One region of the Cellulomonas sp. P4_D11 genome, then DNA from elsewhere that is predicted to be linked to it. Evidence: predicted binding sites of a transcription regulator. Region 1 holds the regulator's gene; the other holds the start of a gene.
What was found. The regulator HrcA, encoded in region 1, represses chaperone genes, less so after heat shock. The targets are predictions, from matches to a motif close to TTNGCACTCGNNNNNNNCGAGTGCNAA.

Region 1 (5,588 bases):
TACCTGATCGAGGCGGCGTTCATCCGCGCGGCGCTCGGCCTCACCGACGGGCGCGCGACCAGGCTGGGCGACTTCTTCACGTTCACCAACGTGGGCCCGATCCTGCTGACGGCGCTGCTGCTCGCCGGCATCAACCTGGTGGTCGGCTTCGTGTCGTGGATCCCGATCATCGGCTGGCTGATCTCCGTGGCCGTGAACTTCCTCGTGTTCTTCACGCTCTGGTTCGTCATCGACAAGAACCTGAGCCCGATCGACGCGCTGCGGTCGAGCGTGCAGCTCATCACTGCCAACCTGTCGACGACGATCCTGTTCTACCTGCTCAGCATCGTCATCATCTTCGTCGGCGCCCTGCTGTGCGGCCTCGGCCTGTTCGTCGCCATCCCCGTGGTCCTCATCGCCACGGCCTTCCTGTTCCGCCGCCTGCTGGGCGACCCGGTCGCCCAGCTCGTGCCCTGACGGACGACTCCTGGTGCCCGGCCCGCCAGCACGGCGGGCCGGGCACCGTCACGTCGTGACGAAGTCGATCAGCTCCTCGACCCGGCCCAGCAGGCTGGGCTCCAGGTCGGCGTAGCTGCGCACCGAGCGCAGGATCCGCTGCCAGGCGCGGGCGACGTCTGCCTGGTCCTCGGCCGGCCAGCCGAGCTCTCGCAGGATGCCGTGCTTCCACTCCGTGCCCCGCTCGATCACGGGCCAGGCGGCCAGCCCGACGCGCTCCGGCCGCACGGCCTGCCAGACGTCCACGTAGGGGTGCCCGAGGACGAGCACGGAGCCGGCCGGGAGGCCGCGGACGGCGTCGGCGGCGATCCGGCTCTCCTTGGACCCGGCCACGAGGTGGTCGACCAGCACCCCCACGCGGCGACCGGGGCCGGGGGCGAAGTCGCGCAGGGCGACCGCGAGGTTGTCGACGCCGTCGAGCAGCTCGACCACGACGCCCTCGAGGCGCAGGTCGTCGCCCCAGACCTTCTCCACCAGCTCGGCGTCGTGCTTGCCCTCGACCCAGATCCGGCTGCCGCGGGCCACGCGCGCACGGGCGTCGTGCACCGCGACCGAGCCCGACGCGGTGCGGGCGGGCTTCGCGGGCGCCGGGGCGCGGACCGGCGCAGTGAGCGCCACGGGCTCGCCGTCGAGCCAGAAGCCCCGGCCCAGCGGGAACGTGCGGGTGCGGCCGCGCCGGTCCTCGAGCACGACCACGTGCTGGCCGCCCGACTTCTCGACGCGGACGACGGCGCCGACCCACCCAGTGGTGACCTCCTCGACGACCAGGCCGGTCTCGGCGGGCTGGGGGCGGCTGGTGCGGGCCGGCCGGTGGTGCGTCGAGCCGGAGCCCCCGAGCACGTCCGAGCCGTAGCGGTCGTCGTTCACCCGGGCAGCGTAGGGGCCGTCGCGCCGGATGGTCGGCAGCCGCCCCGTGGGTGTCGGCTCCGCGGCGTAGCATTGGCACTCCCGTGCGGGGAGTGCTACCCGCTCGGGCATCTGACGAGCCCGACGACGGAGGAGGCGACATGAGCGAGGACCGGCGGCTGGACGTGCTGCGCGCGATCGTCGAGGACTACGTCGCCACCAAGGAGCCCGTGGGCTCGCGCGCGCTGGTGGAGCGGCACTCGCTCGGCGTGTCGCCCGCGACCATCCGCAACGACATGGCCGCGCTCGAGGAGGGCGGCTACATCGCGCAGCCGCACACGTCGGCCGGGCGGGTCCCGACGGACAAGGGCTACCGGCTGTTCGTGGACCGGCTCTCCACCGTCAAGCCGCTGTCGAGCCCCGAGCGGCGCGCGATCGGCGCGTTCCTCGAGAGCGCGCAGGACCTGGACGACGTCGTCGACCGCGCCGTGCGCCTCATCGCGCAGCTGACGCAGCAGGTCGCCGTCGTGCAGTACCCGTCGCTGCGGCGCTCGGCGCTGCGCCACGTCGAGCTCGTCCCCGTCGGGGCGCGCCACCTGCTGGTGGTGCTCATCACCGACACCGGGCGGGTCGAGCAGCGCACGCTCGAGCTCTCGTCGGACCTGGACGAGGCCGTCGTCGCGCGCCTGCGCTCCCGCCTGAACGTGAGCGCCGCGGGACGGCGCCTCTCGGAGCTGCCCGTGGCCCTGGGCGAGCTGACGGACGCCTTCGCGCCGACCGACCAGGCGCTCGTGCACGCGGTGGTCGCCGTCGTCGAGGAGACCCTGGCGCAGGAGAGCGAGGAGCGCGTCGTGCTCGCCGGCACCGCGAACCTCGCCCGCGTCGGTGGCACCGACGTGCGGTCGATCGGCCCGGTCCTGGAGGCCCTGGAGGAGCAGGTGGTGCTGCTGCGCCTGCTCTCGGAGATGGCCGAGGACTCGGCGACGGTGTCCGTGCGCATCGGGCGCGAGAACCAGCACGACGGGCTGTTCGAGACGAGCTTCGTGACCACGGGCTACGGCGACGAGGGCGGCGGGTCCGTGGCGCGCATCGGCTCCATCGGGCCCCTCCGCATGGACTATCCCGGCACCATGTCCGCGGTCCGCGCCGTGGCCCGCTACCTGACGCGCATCCTCGCGCAATGACCGGCGCAATGACCGTGACCCTGTCAACGACAGCTGGAAGTGAGCACCCCCACTCGTGACCGACTACTACGAGGTCCTCGGCGTCCCGCGTGACGCCAGCCCCGAGCAGATCAAGAAGGCGTACCGCAAGCTCGCGCGCGAGCACCACCCCGACGTCGCCGGGACGGACCCCGGCTCCGAGGACAGGTTCAAGGACGTCTCGCGCGCCTACGACGTGCTCGGCAACCCCGAGAAGCGCCGCGCGTACGACCTCGGCGGCGACCCGTCGTCGCCCGGCGGCGGCATGGGCGGCGGGTTCGGCTTCCAGGACATCTTCGAGACGTTCTTCGGCGCGGCCACCGGTGCCGCGCAGCAGCGCGGGCCCATCCCGCGCGCGCGGCGCGGCCAGGACGCGCTCGTCCGGCTCGACCTCGACCTGGCGGAGGTCACGTTCGGCGTCCACAAGGACGTCCCCGTCGACACCGCCGTCGTCTGCCCGACCTGCAGCGGCTCGTGCTGCCGCCCGGGCACCTCGCCGCGCACCTGCGAGGTCTGCGGCGGCCGCGGCTCGGTGCAGCGGGTCGCCCGGTCGTTCCTCGGCCAGGTCATGACGACGCAGCCCTGCGCCGCGTGCCACGGCTTCGGCACCGTCATTCCCGAGCCGTGCACCGAGTGCTCCGGCGAGGGCCGCGTCCGCTCGCGCCGCACGCTCAGCGTCGACGTGCCAGCGGGCGTCGACACCGGCACCCGGATCAAGCTCACCGGCCAGGGCGAGGTCGGCCCGGCCGGCGGTCCGGCCGGCGACGTCTACCTCGAGGTCCGCGAGCGCAAGCACGACACCTTCGTGCGGCGCGGCGACGACCTGCACGCGACGCTCGAGGTCCCGATGACCGCGGCGGCGCTCGGCACGGTCCTCATGCTCGACACCCTGGACGGCGCGCGCGAGGTGGACCTGCGGCCCGGTACCCAGCCGGCGCAGGTCGTCACGATCAAGGGCCTCGGCGTCGGCCACCTGCACGCGGCCGGCCGCGGCGACCTGCACGTCCACGTGGAGGTGCACGTGCCCACCGCGATGGACGAGGAGCAGGCCGAGCTGCTGCGCCGGCTGGCGACGCTGCGCGGCGAGGAGCGTCCGGAGGCGCGGCTGGCCGCGTCGAACACGGGCGTGTTCGCCAAGCTGCGCGACAAGCTCTCGGGCCGCTGAGCATGACCGCACCGGCCGCGTCGTGAGCGCGCCCGTCTTCCTGGCCGAGCCCGGCACGCTCGACGCCGTCGTCGACGGCGGCACCTACCTGCTCGACGGCACCGAGGGTCGGCACGCGGGCGTCGTGCAGCGGCGCGGGCCGGGCGAGCGCGTGGACGTCGTCGACGGCGCCGGCGTGCGCCTCGTCGGGGTCGTCGACGCGGTGACGGCCGACGGCGTGGTCGTGCAGGTCCGGCAGCGGGTCGTCGAGCCCGCACCCGCCGTCGCCCTCGTGCTGGTGCAGGCGCTCGCCAAGGGCGACCGCGACGAGATGGCGATCGAGGCGGCGACGGAGGTCGGCGTCGACGTCGTGGTCCCGTGGCAGGCGGAGCGGTCGATCGTCGTGTGGCGCGGGGACCGGGCCGCGAAGAGCCGGGCGCGCTGGCTGGGCACGGTGCGGGCGGCCGCCAAGCAGTCGCGACGAGCCCGCGTGCCCGAGGTCGAGGTCGCGCTCGACGGGCGCGGGCTGGCGGAACGGGTCCGCGCGGTCGTGGCGACCGGCGGCGTCGCGCTCGTGCTGCACGAGGACGCGACCGACGCCATCGCGGCGACGGGCCTGCCGACCGCCGGGGAGTGCCTCGTCGTGGTCGGCCCCGAGGGCGGCATCGGCGACGCCGAGCTGGGGCGCCTCGTCGAGGCCGGCGCGAGCGCGGTACGCCTCGGACCGCACGTGCTGCGGACCTCGACGGCCGGGCCCGTCGCGCTCGCGCTGGTGGCCGAGCGGCTCGGCCGGTGGGCCTGAGCACGCAGGGGAATGGTGTCGGCGTCGACTCGTAGACTGTCGACGTCGTCCGGGACACCCCTCCCTGCCGGCAGACCGACAGCAGTCCCTGACCGCATCCGAGCTAAGGAGCGCACGGCGCACGCCGAGCACATGGCCGAGTCCACTTCCGCAGCGCGTCCCACCGGGGCACCCGCACGCGTCGAGCACAGGATCAGCGTCCCCTCCGAGGTCTCGATGGTCGAGCTGCTCGGCCTGCGGGACGAGGTGCTCCGGACCATCGAGTCGGGGTTCACCTCCGTCGACATCCACGTCCGCGGCAACGAGGTGACCCTCGCCGGACCCGTCGGGGACGTCGCCCTCGTGTCGCGCCTGGTCGACGAGCTGGTCGAGATGGCGGCGGGCGGCACCCCGCTCACGCCCGACGTGGTGACCCGGTCGGTCGCCATGCTGACGGCGGCGTCGACCGCGCGTCCCGCGGACGTGCTGTCGTTCAACATCCTCACGGGGCGCGGCCGCACCATCCGGGCCAAGACCCCGGGGCAGAAGGACTACGTCGACGCGATCGACCGGCACACGGTGACGTTCGGCATCGGCCCCGCGGGGACGGGCAAGACGTACCTGGCGATGGCCAAGGCCGTGCAGGCGCTCCAGGACCGCAAGGTGCACCGCATCGTGCTCACGCGGCCCGCGGTCGAGGCAGGCGAGCGGCTCGGCTTCCTGCCCGGCAGCCTCTCCGACAAGATCGACCCCTACCTGCGGCCGCTGTACGACGCGCTGCACGACATGGTCGACGCCGAGTCGATCCCGCGGCTCATGGAGGCGGGCACCATCGAGGTGGCGCCGCTGGCGTACATGCGTGGCCGCACCCTCAACGACGCGTTCATCATCCTCGACGAGGCGCAGAACACGTCCGTCGAGCAGATGAAGATGTTCCTCACGCGGCTGGGCTTCGGGTCGAAGGTCGTGGTGACCGGCGACATCACGCAGGTCGACCTGCCGTCGTCGCAGACCTCGGGCCTGCGCGTGGTCGAGCAGATCCTCAACGGCGTCGACGACGTCGCGTTCTGCCGCCTGACGTCGTCGGACGTGGTCCGGCACCGTCTCGTCAGCGAGATCA
Region 2 (5,588 bases), on a different contig from region 1:
AGGCAGAAGTTAGCCGCAGAGCCGAACCCCACCCGCTCCGGCCGGGGCTTCGTCCGCCTCTGCGTCCCCTGCGTGGAATGTCTCCCCCACTCGGCGGCGGCGATTCGTCCGTTCAGCGCTCGACACCCGCCGTCGCGACCGCGAGCACCTCGTGCAGCAGCCCCGTGAACGTGCGCGCCCGGTGCACCGACCGGCCGACGGGGACGGCCAGGGCGGCCCCCTCCGGCACCATGACGAACTGCGCGAGGTCGGGCTGCTCGCGGGCGAGCCGCTCGACCACCTCGAGGTCCGCGTCGGCCCGCTCCCCGAGGGTGACCACCGCGCGGGTCCGCGTCATCGCGGCCAGCTCGACGGCGTGGTGGGCACCCACCGGGCCGCCCACGATCCGGGCGTCGACACCCCGCGCCGCCAGGGCGCCGGCCAGCGCGTGCGCCACGAGCGGCCGGACCTCCCGGGGCGCGACGAGCACCAGGACGACCGGCCGGCGCGCCGGCGCGGTCACCGGGCGCGCCCGCAGAGCGGCGAGGACTCCCTCGTGCACGGCGGCGACCGCGTCGACCCCGGGCGGGTCCACGACGGTCCGCCGGGCCAGCGCGGCGAGCGCAGGCTCGACCAGCTCGGTCCACCACGAGACGACGTCGTCGGACGGCTGCAGCGCGAGCAGCCGACCGCACCGCTCGACGTCCCCGGCGAGCGCGGCGTCGACCAGCGCGGTCGGGGTCGGGGCGCCGTCGAGCAGGCCGGGCGACACCGTGGCGGCCACATCGGTGGCGAGCGCGATGCGCGCGGACTCCGCCGGTGCCACGCCGTCCAGCGTGAGCCGGCGCATCACCAGGAGCCGCTCGACGTCGACGGCCGAGTAGCGGCGGTGCGCACCGGCCGAGTGCTCGGACGGGCCGAGCCCGTACCGGCGGTCCCACGTGCGCAGCGTCGCAGGAGCCACTCCGAGCCGGCGCGCGACGGCGGCGACGGCGAGAGCGGGCGTCGGCGGTCCCGCCGGTTCGTCGTCCTCGCGCGTCACCATGGCGCGATTCTGCCAGGCCGACGCGATTCAGCCCGCCCAGGCGTGTCGCGGCGCGACACGCCGACCTGCACGTTCGTCGGCAATCGCGTCATCACACGAATGTGTGACACGGTCTTGAACAACTTCTGGCGCGGTTGTAACGTCCTCTCCAACGCGTCACCCCGACCTCATCGGCGGGCTTCCCGTGTTCACGACTTCCCGGCGCAGTCGCCCACCGGCGGCTCGGCGGATCGACTGAGGAGGAACTCATGGCCGAGATCTCGCGCCTTCCCGGACCGGTGATGGACCTGTGGGAGTGGCAGTTCGACGGAGCGTGCCGCGACGAGGACCAGGACCTCTTCTTCCACCCCGAGGGTGAGCGTGGCTCCGCACGCCGTCGCCGCGCCGAGGCGGCCAAGGCGATCTGCGCCACGTGCCCCGTGATCAAGGAGTGCCGCGAGCAGTCGCTCGCCGTCCGGGAGCCCTACGGCGTGTGGGGCGGCCTGTCCGAGGACGAGCGCACGGCGGTCCTCGCCCAGCGCGGCCGCGCCAGCCGGGTGGGCTGAGCGCACAGACGACGACCGGAGCCCTCCCCTCGGCACGACGAGGGGAGGGCTCTCTCGTGCGCGCAGCAGAGTCGGCGCCAGGGGCACCGGCTGCGCGGACGTCGGAGAACGAGCAGGGCCCCCACGGCATCGCCGTGAGGGCCCTGCTGCGTGCGGGGCGACTAGTGCGCCCCCGGAATCACTTGACGACGATCGCCAGGATGTCGCGAGCGGAGAGGATGAGGAACTCCTCGCCCGAGTACTTGACCTCGGTGCCGCCGTACTTCGAGTAGATGATCTTGTCGCCGACGGCGACGTCGAGCGGGATCCGGTTGCCGTTGTCATCGACACGGCCGGGACCGACCGCCAGGACCTCGCCCTCCTGGGGCTTCTCCTTGGCGCTGTCCGGGATGACGAGACCGAACGAGGTCGTCGCCTCTGCCTCGAGCGTCTTGACGACGATCCGGTCCTCGAGGGGCTTGATGGAGACCGACACAGCGGACCTCCCCTTCGCATGTGAGTAGTTCTCTGAGGTTCGTGCGCGCTGTCGGGCCACGTCGTCGCGGGTGCCGTGGCCTGGAGCGCAGCTGGCACACTCACCGGGAGAGTGCCAGCCACTCACTCTAGGAAGCGGTTAGCACTCGGTCAAGGCGAGTGCCAGCGCGCCGCTCGGACCCGCCCCTGGGAGGGGCGCTGCGTGCGAGGATCGCGGCATGGATCGCGACGGCATCGCCCAGCTGCTCAGCCCGGCCGGCTGGGCCCTGCTGTCGGCGCTGCCGCCCTACGACGAGACCCGCACGATGGCCCTCTCGGAACGCCTGCGCGACGAGGGGATCGACCCGGCGCTCGTCGCCGCCGCCCTGACGCAGTCGCGCCTGCGCGCGAAGGCCGCCGCCAAGTTCGGCACGTTCGCGGACGGCATGCTCTTCACGTCGGCCGGGCTCGAGCAGGCCACGCGCCTGACGGTCGCGGCGCACCACGCCCGGCGGTTCCGCGACGCCGGCTGCACGCTGGTCGCCGACCTCACCAGCGGGATCGGCGCCGACGCCATGGCGTTCGCCGGCATCGGCCTGCGGGTGCTGGCCACCGACCTCGACGAGGCCACCGCGGCGATCGCGACCGTGAACCTGCGGCACTTCCCCGACGCCGTGGTGCGGCACGGCGACGGGCTCGCGCTCGACCTCGAGGCAGAGGGCGTCGACGGGGTGTACGCGGACCCGGCCCGCCGGACGTCGTCGGGGAGCCGCGTCTTCGACCCGTCCGCCTACGAGCCCTCGCTGGACTCGGTCCTCGCGCTGCGGTCGACGGTCCCCGCGCTCGGGCTCAAGCTGGGCCCCGGCATCCCCCACACCGCCCTGCCGGCCGACGCCCACGCCCAGTGGGTCTCGATGGACGGCGACGTGGTCGAGGTCGGCCTCTGGTTCGGCCCGCTGGCGCCCGAGGGGCCCGGTCGCACGGCCCTGGTGCTGCGGGACGGCGAGGCCCACGTGGTCGAGCAGACCTCCGACGAGCGGCCGCCGACCGGACCGGTGGGCGGCTACCTGTACGAGCCCGACGGCGCGGTCATCCGCGCGGGCCTCGTCGGGGAGACGGCGGCGCAGGTGCGGGGTCGGCTCGTCGACGCCACCATCGCGTACGTGACCTCCGACACCCTCGTCCCGGTGCCCACGGCGACGGCTTACCGCGTGCTCGACACCATGCCGTTCGGACTGAAGCGGCTCCGCACCTACCTACGGGGGCGCGACGTGGGCAGGCTGACGATCAAGAAGCGCGGCACGGCGGTGGTGCCCGAGCAGCTGCGGCGCCAGCTCGACCTGCGCGGCGCCGCGACGGCGACGATCATCCTCACGCGCGTCGCCGGCAGCCAGCAGGTCCTCGTGGTGGAGCCGGCCTGATGGCCGCGCCGGTGACCCTGCCGTTCGCGCAGTCGGAGCGCTCGACGGTCGGGATCGAGTGGGAGGTCGGCCTCGTCGACGCCGACTCCGGCGACCTGCGGCAGGCGGCCGAGGCGGTCCTCGCAGCGGTCCGGCCGGCCGACGGCACCGAGCACCCGCTGATCACGCAGGAGCTGCTGCTCAACACGGTCGAGATCAGGTCGGGCAAGTGCCGGACCATCGGCGAGGCGACGGCCGACCTGCAGCGCGCGCTCGACGAGGTGCGGACCGTCTCGACGCCCCTGCGCATCGAGCTCATGGGCGGCGCCACGCACCCGTTCGCGCACTGGGCCCAGCAGAAGGTCACCGACAAGCAGCGGTACGCCACCCTGATCGACCGCACCCAGTGGTGGGGCCGGCAGATGCTCATCTACGGGGTGCACGTGCACGTCGGCATCGAGGACCGCGCCAAGGTCCTGCCGATCTCCCGGGCCATGCTCACCGTCTTCGCGCACATCCAGTCGCTGTCGGCGTCGTCCCCGTTCTGGGGCGGCAAGGACACGGGCTACGCCTCCAACCGCGCGCTCCTGTTCCAGCAGCTGCCGACCGCGGGGCTGCCCTTCGGGTTCGAGGAGTGGTCGCAGCTCGAGCAGTACGTGGGCGACATGATGCACACGGGCGTGATCGACCAGTTCGACGAGGTCCGCTGGGACGTGCGGCCGTCGCCGCGGTTCGGGACGCTGGAGATGCGGATCGCCGACGGCGCGTCGAACCTGCTCGAGGTCGCGGCCATCTCGGCGCTCACGCACTGCTTCGTCGAGCACTTCTCGACGATGCTCGACGGCGGCGAGACCCTGCCGACGCTCCCGCCCTGGTTCGCGCAGGAGAACAAGTGGCGCTCGGCGCGCTACGGCATGGACGCGATCATCATCACCGACGCGGCCGGCGACGAGGAGCTGGTCACCGACGCCGTCAGCCGCTGGCTGGTCGACCTGGCCCCCGTCGCGGAGCGCCTCGGCTGCGCCGCCGAGCTCGAGCAGGTCCGCGTGATCCTCCGTCGCGGCGCGTCGTACCAGCGGCAGCGCGCGGTCGCCCGGCGTCATGCAGGCGAGCTCGACGCCGTCGTCCGCTCCCTCGTCGCCGAGCTGAAGGCGGGCCGCCCGCTGTAGGAGCAGCGAATGCGAAGGATCCGGCCGGATTCCGGCCGGATCCTTCGCATTCGTCGTGGCGAGTCCTCAGACCAGCACAGTCGTCAGCGGCATCGAGGAGTCGACCGGCAGGTCCAGCGACGACGGCGGCAGCCCGCGACGCACCACGGCCGAGCCGAGGGCCGCGATCATCGCCCCGTTGTCGGTGCAGTAGCGGATCGGCGGGATGCGCAGCTCGATCCCGGCCTCGGCGCAGCGCTTGGCGGCCATGTCGCGCAGCTGCGAGTTCGCGGAGAAGCCGCCGCCGACCACCAGGGTCTCGACGCCGTGCACGCGGCACGCCGCGATCGTCTTGGCGGTGAGCACGTCGGCCACGGCCTCGGCGAACGACGCGGCGACGTCGGGCAGCGGCACCTCCTGGCCGGCGTCCTGACGGGCCTCGACCCAGCGGGCGACCGCGGTCTTGAGGCCGGAGAACGAGAAGTCGGCGGCGTGCGCGGCCTGGTCCTTGGCGGCGGTCAGCCCGCGCGGGAACCGGATCGCGGTGGGATCTCCCTCGCGCGCGAGCCGGTCGATGTGCGGGCCGCCGGGGTACGGCAGGCCGAGCAGCCGCCCGACCTTGTCGAACGCCTCCCCCGCGGCGTCGTCGAGCGTCGAGCCGAGCTCGGTGACGTTGACGGTGTCGTCGATGAGCAGGAGCGACGAGTGCCCGCCCGAGACGACGAGCGCCATGACGCGCTCGGGGAACGCCCCGTCGACCAGCTCGTCGACGACCGCATGGCCGATGACGTGGTTGACGCCGTACAGCGGCTTGTCCAGCGCGAGCGCGAGGGCCTTCGCGGCGGACGCCCCCACGGTGAGGGGGCCGACGAGGCCCGGCCCGGCCGTGACGGCGACCGCGTCGACCTCGCCGAGCGACACGTCGGCGGTGGCCAGCGCCCGCTCGATCGTCGGCACCATCGCCTCGAGGTGGGCCCGCGACGCGATCTCCGGGATGATGCCGCCGAACCGAGCGTGC

Region 2: the regulator HrcA is predicted to act here: its motif matches at 2,183-2,209, upstream of groES (co-chaperone GroES).

The regions. Positions count from the first base shown of each region.
Region 1 is NZ_JBFUIK010000027.1:427-6,014, forward strand. It holds partial or broken gene AC1DT4_RS15420 (DUF2189 domain-containing protein) at 1-456, shown strand, start outside; gene AC1DT4_RS15425 (DUF3097 domain-containing protein) at 505-1,362, opposite strand; gene hrcA (heat-inducible transcriptional repressor HrcA) at 1,503-2,525, shown strand; gene dnaJ (molecular chaperone DnaJ) at 2,581-3,708, shown strand; gene AC1DT4_RS15440 (16S rRNA (uracil(1498)-N(3))-methyltransferase) at 3,731-4,489, shown strand; gene AC1DT4_RS15445 (PhoH family protein) at 4,622-5,588, shown strand, end outside.
Region 2 is NZ_JBFUIK010000014.1:124,587-130,174, forward strand. It holds gene AC1DT4_RS10980 (MerR family transcriptional regulator) at 113-1,024, opposite strand; gene AC1DT4_RS10985 (WhiB family transcriptional regulator) at 1,273-1,569, shown strand; gene groES (co-chaperone GroES) at 1,748-2,044, opposite strand; gene AC1DT4_RS10995 (class I SAM-dependent methyltransferase) at 2,262-3,443, shown strand; gene AC1DT4_RS11000 (glutamate--cysteine ligase) at 3,443-4,591, shown strand; gene tsaD (tRNA (adenosine(37)-N6)-threonylcarbamoyltransferase complex transferase subunit TsaD) at 4,658-5,588, opposite strand, start outside.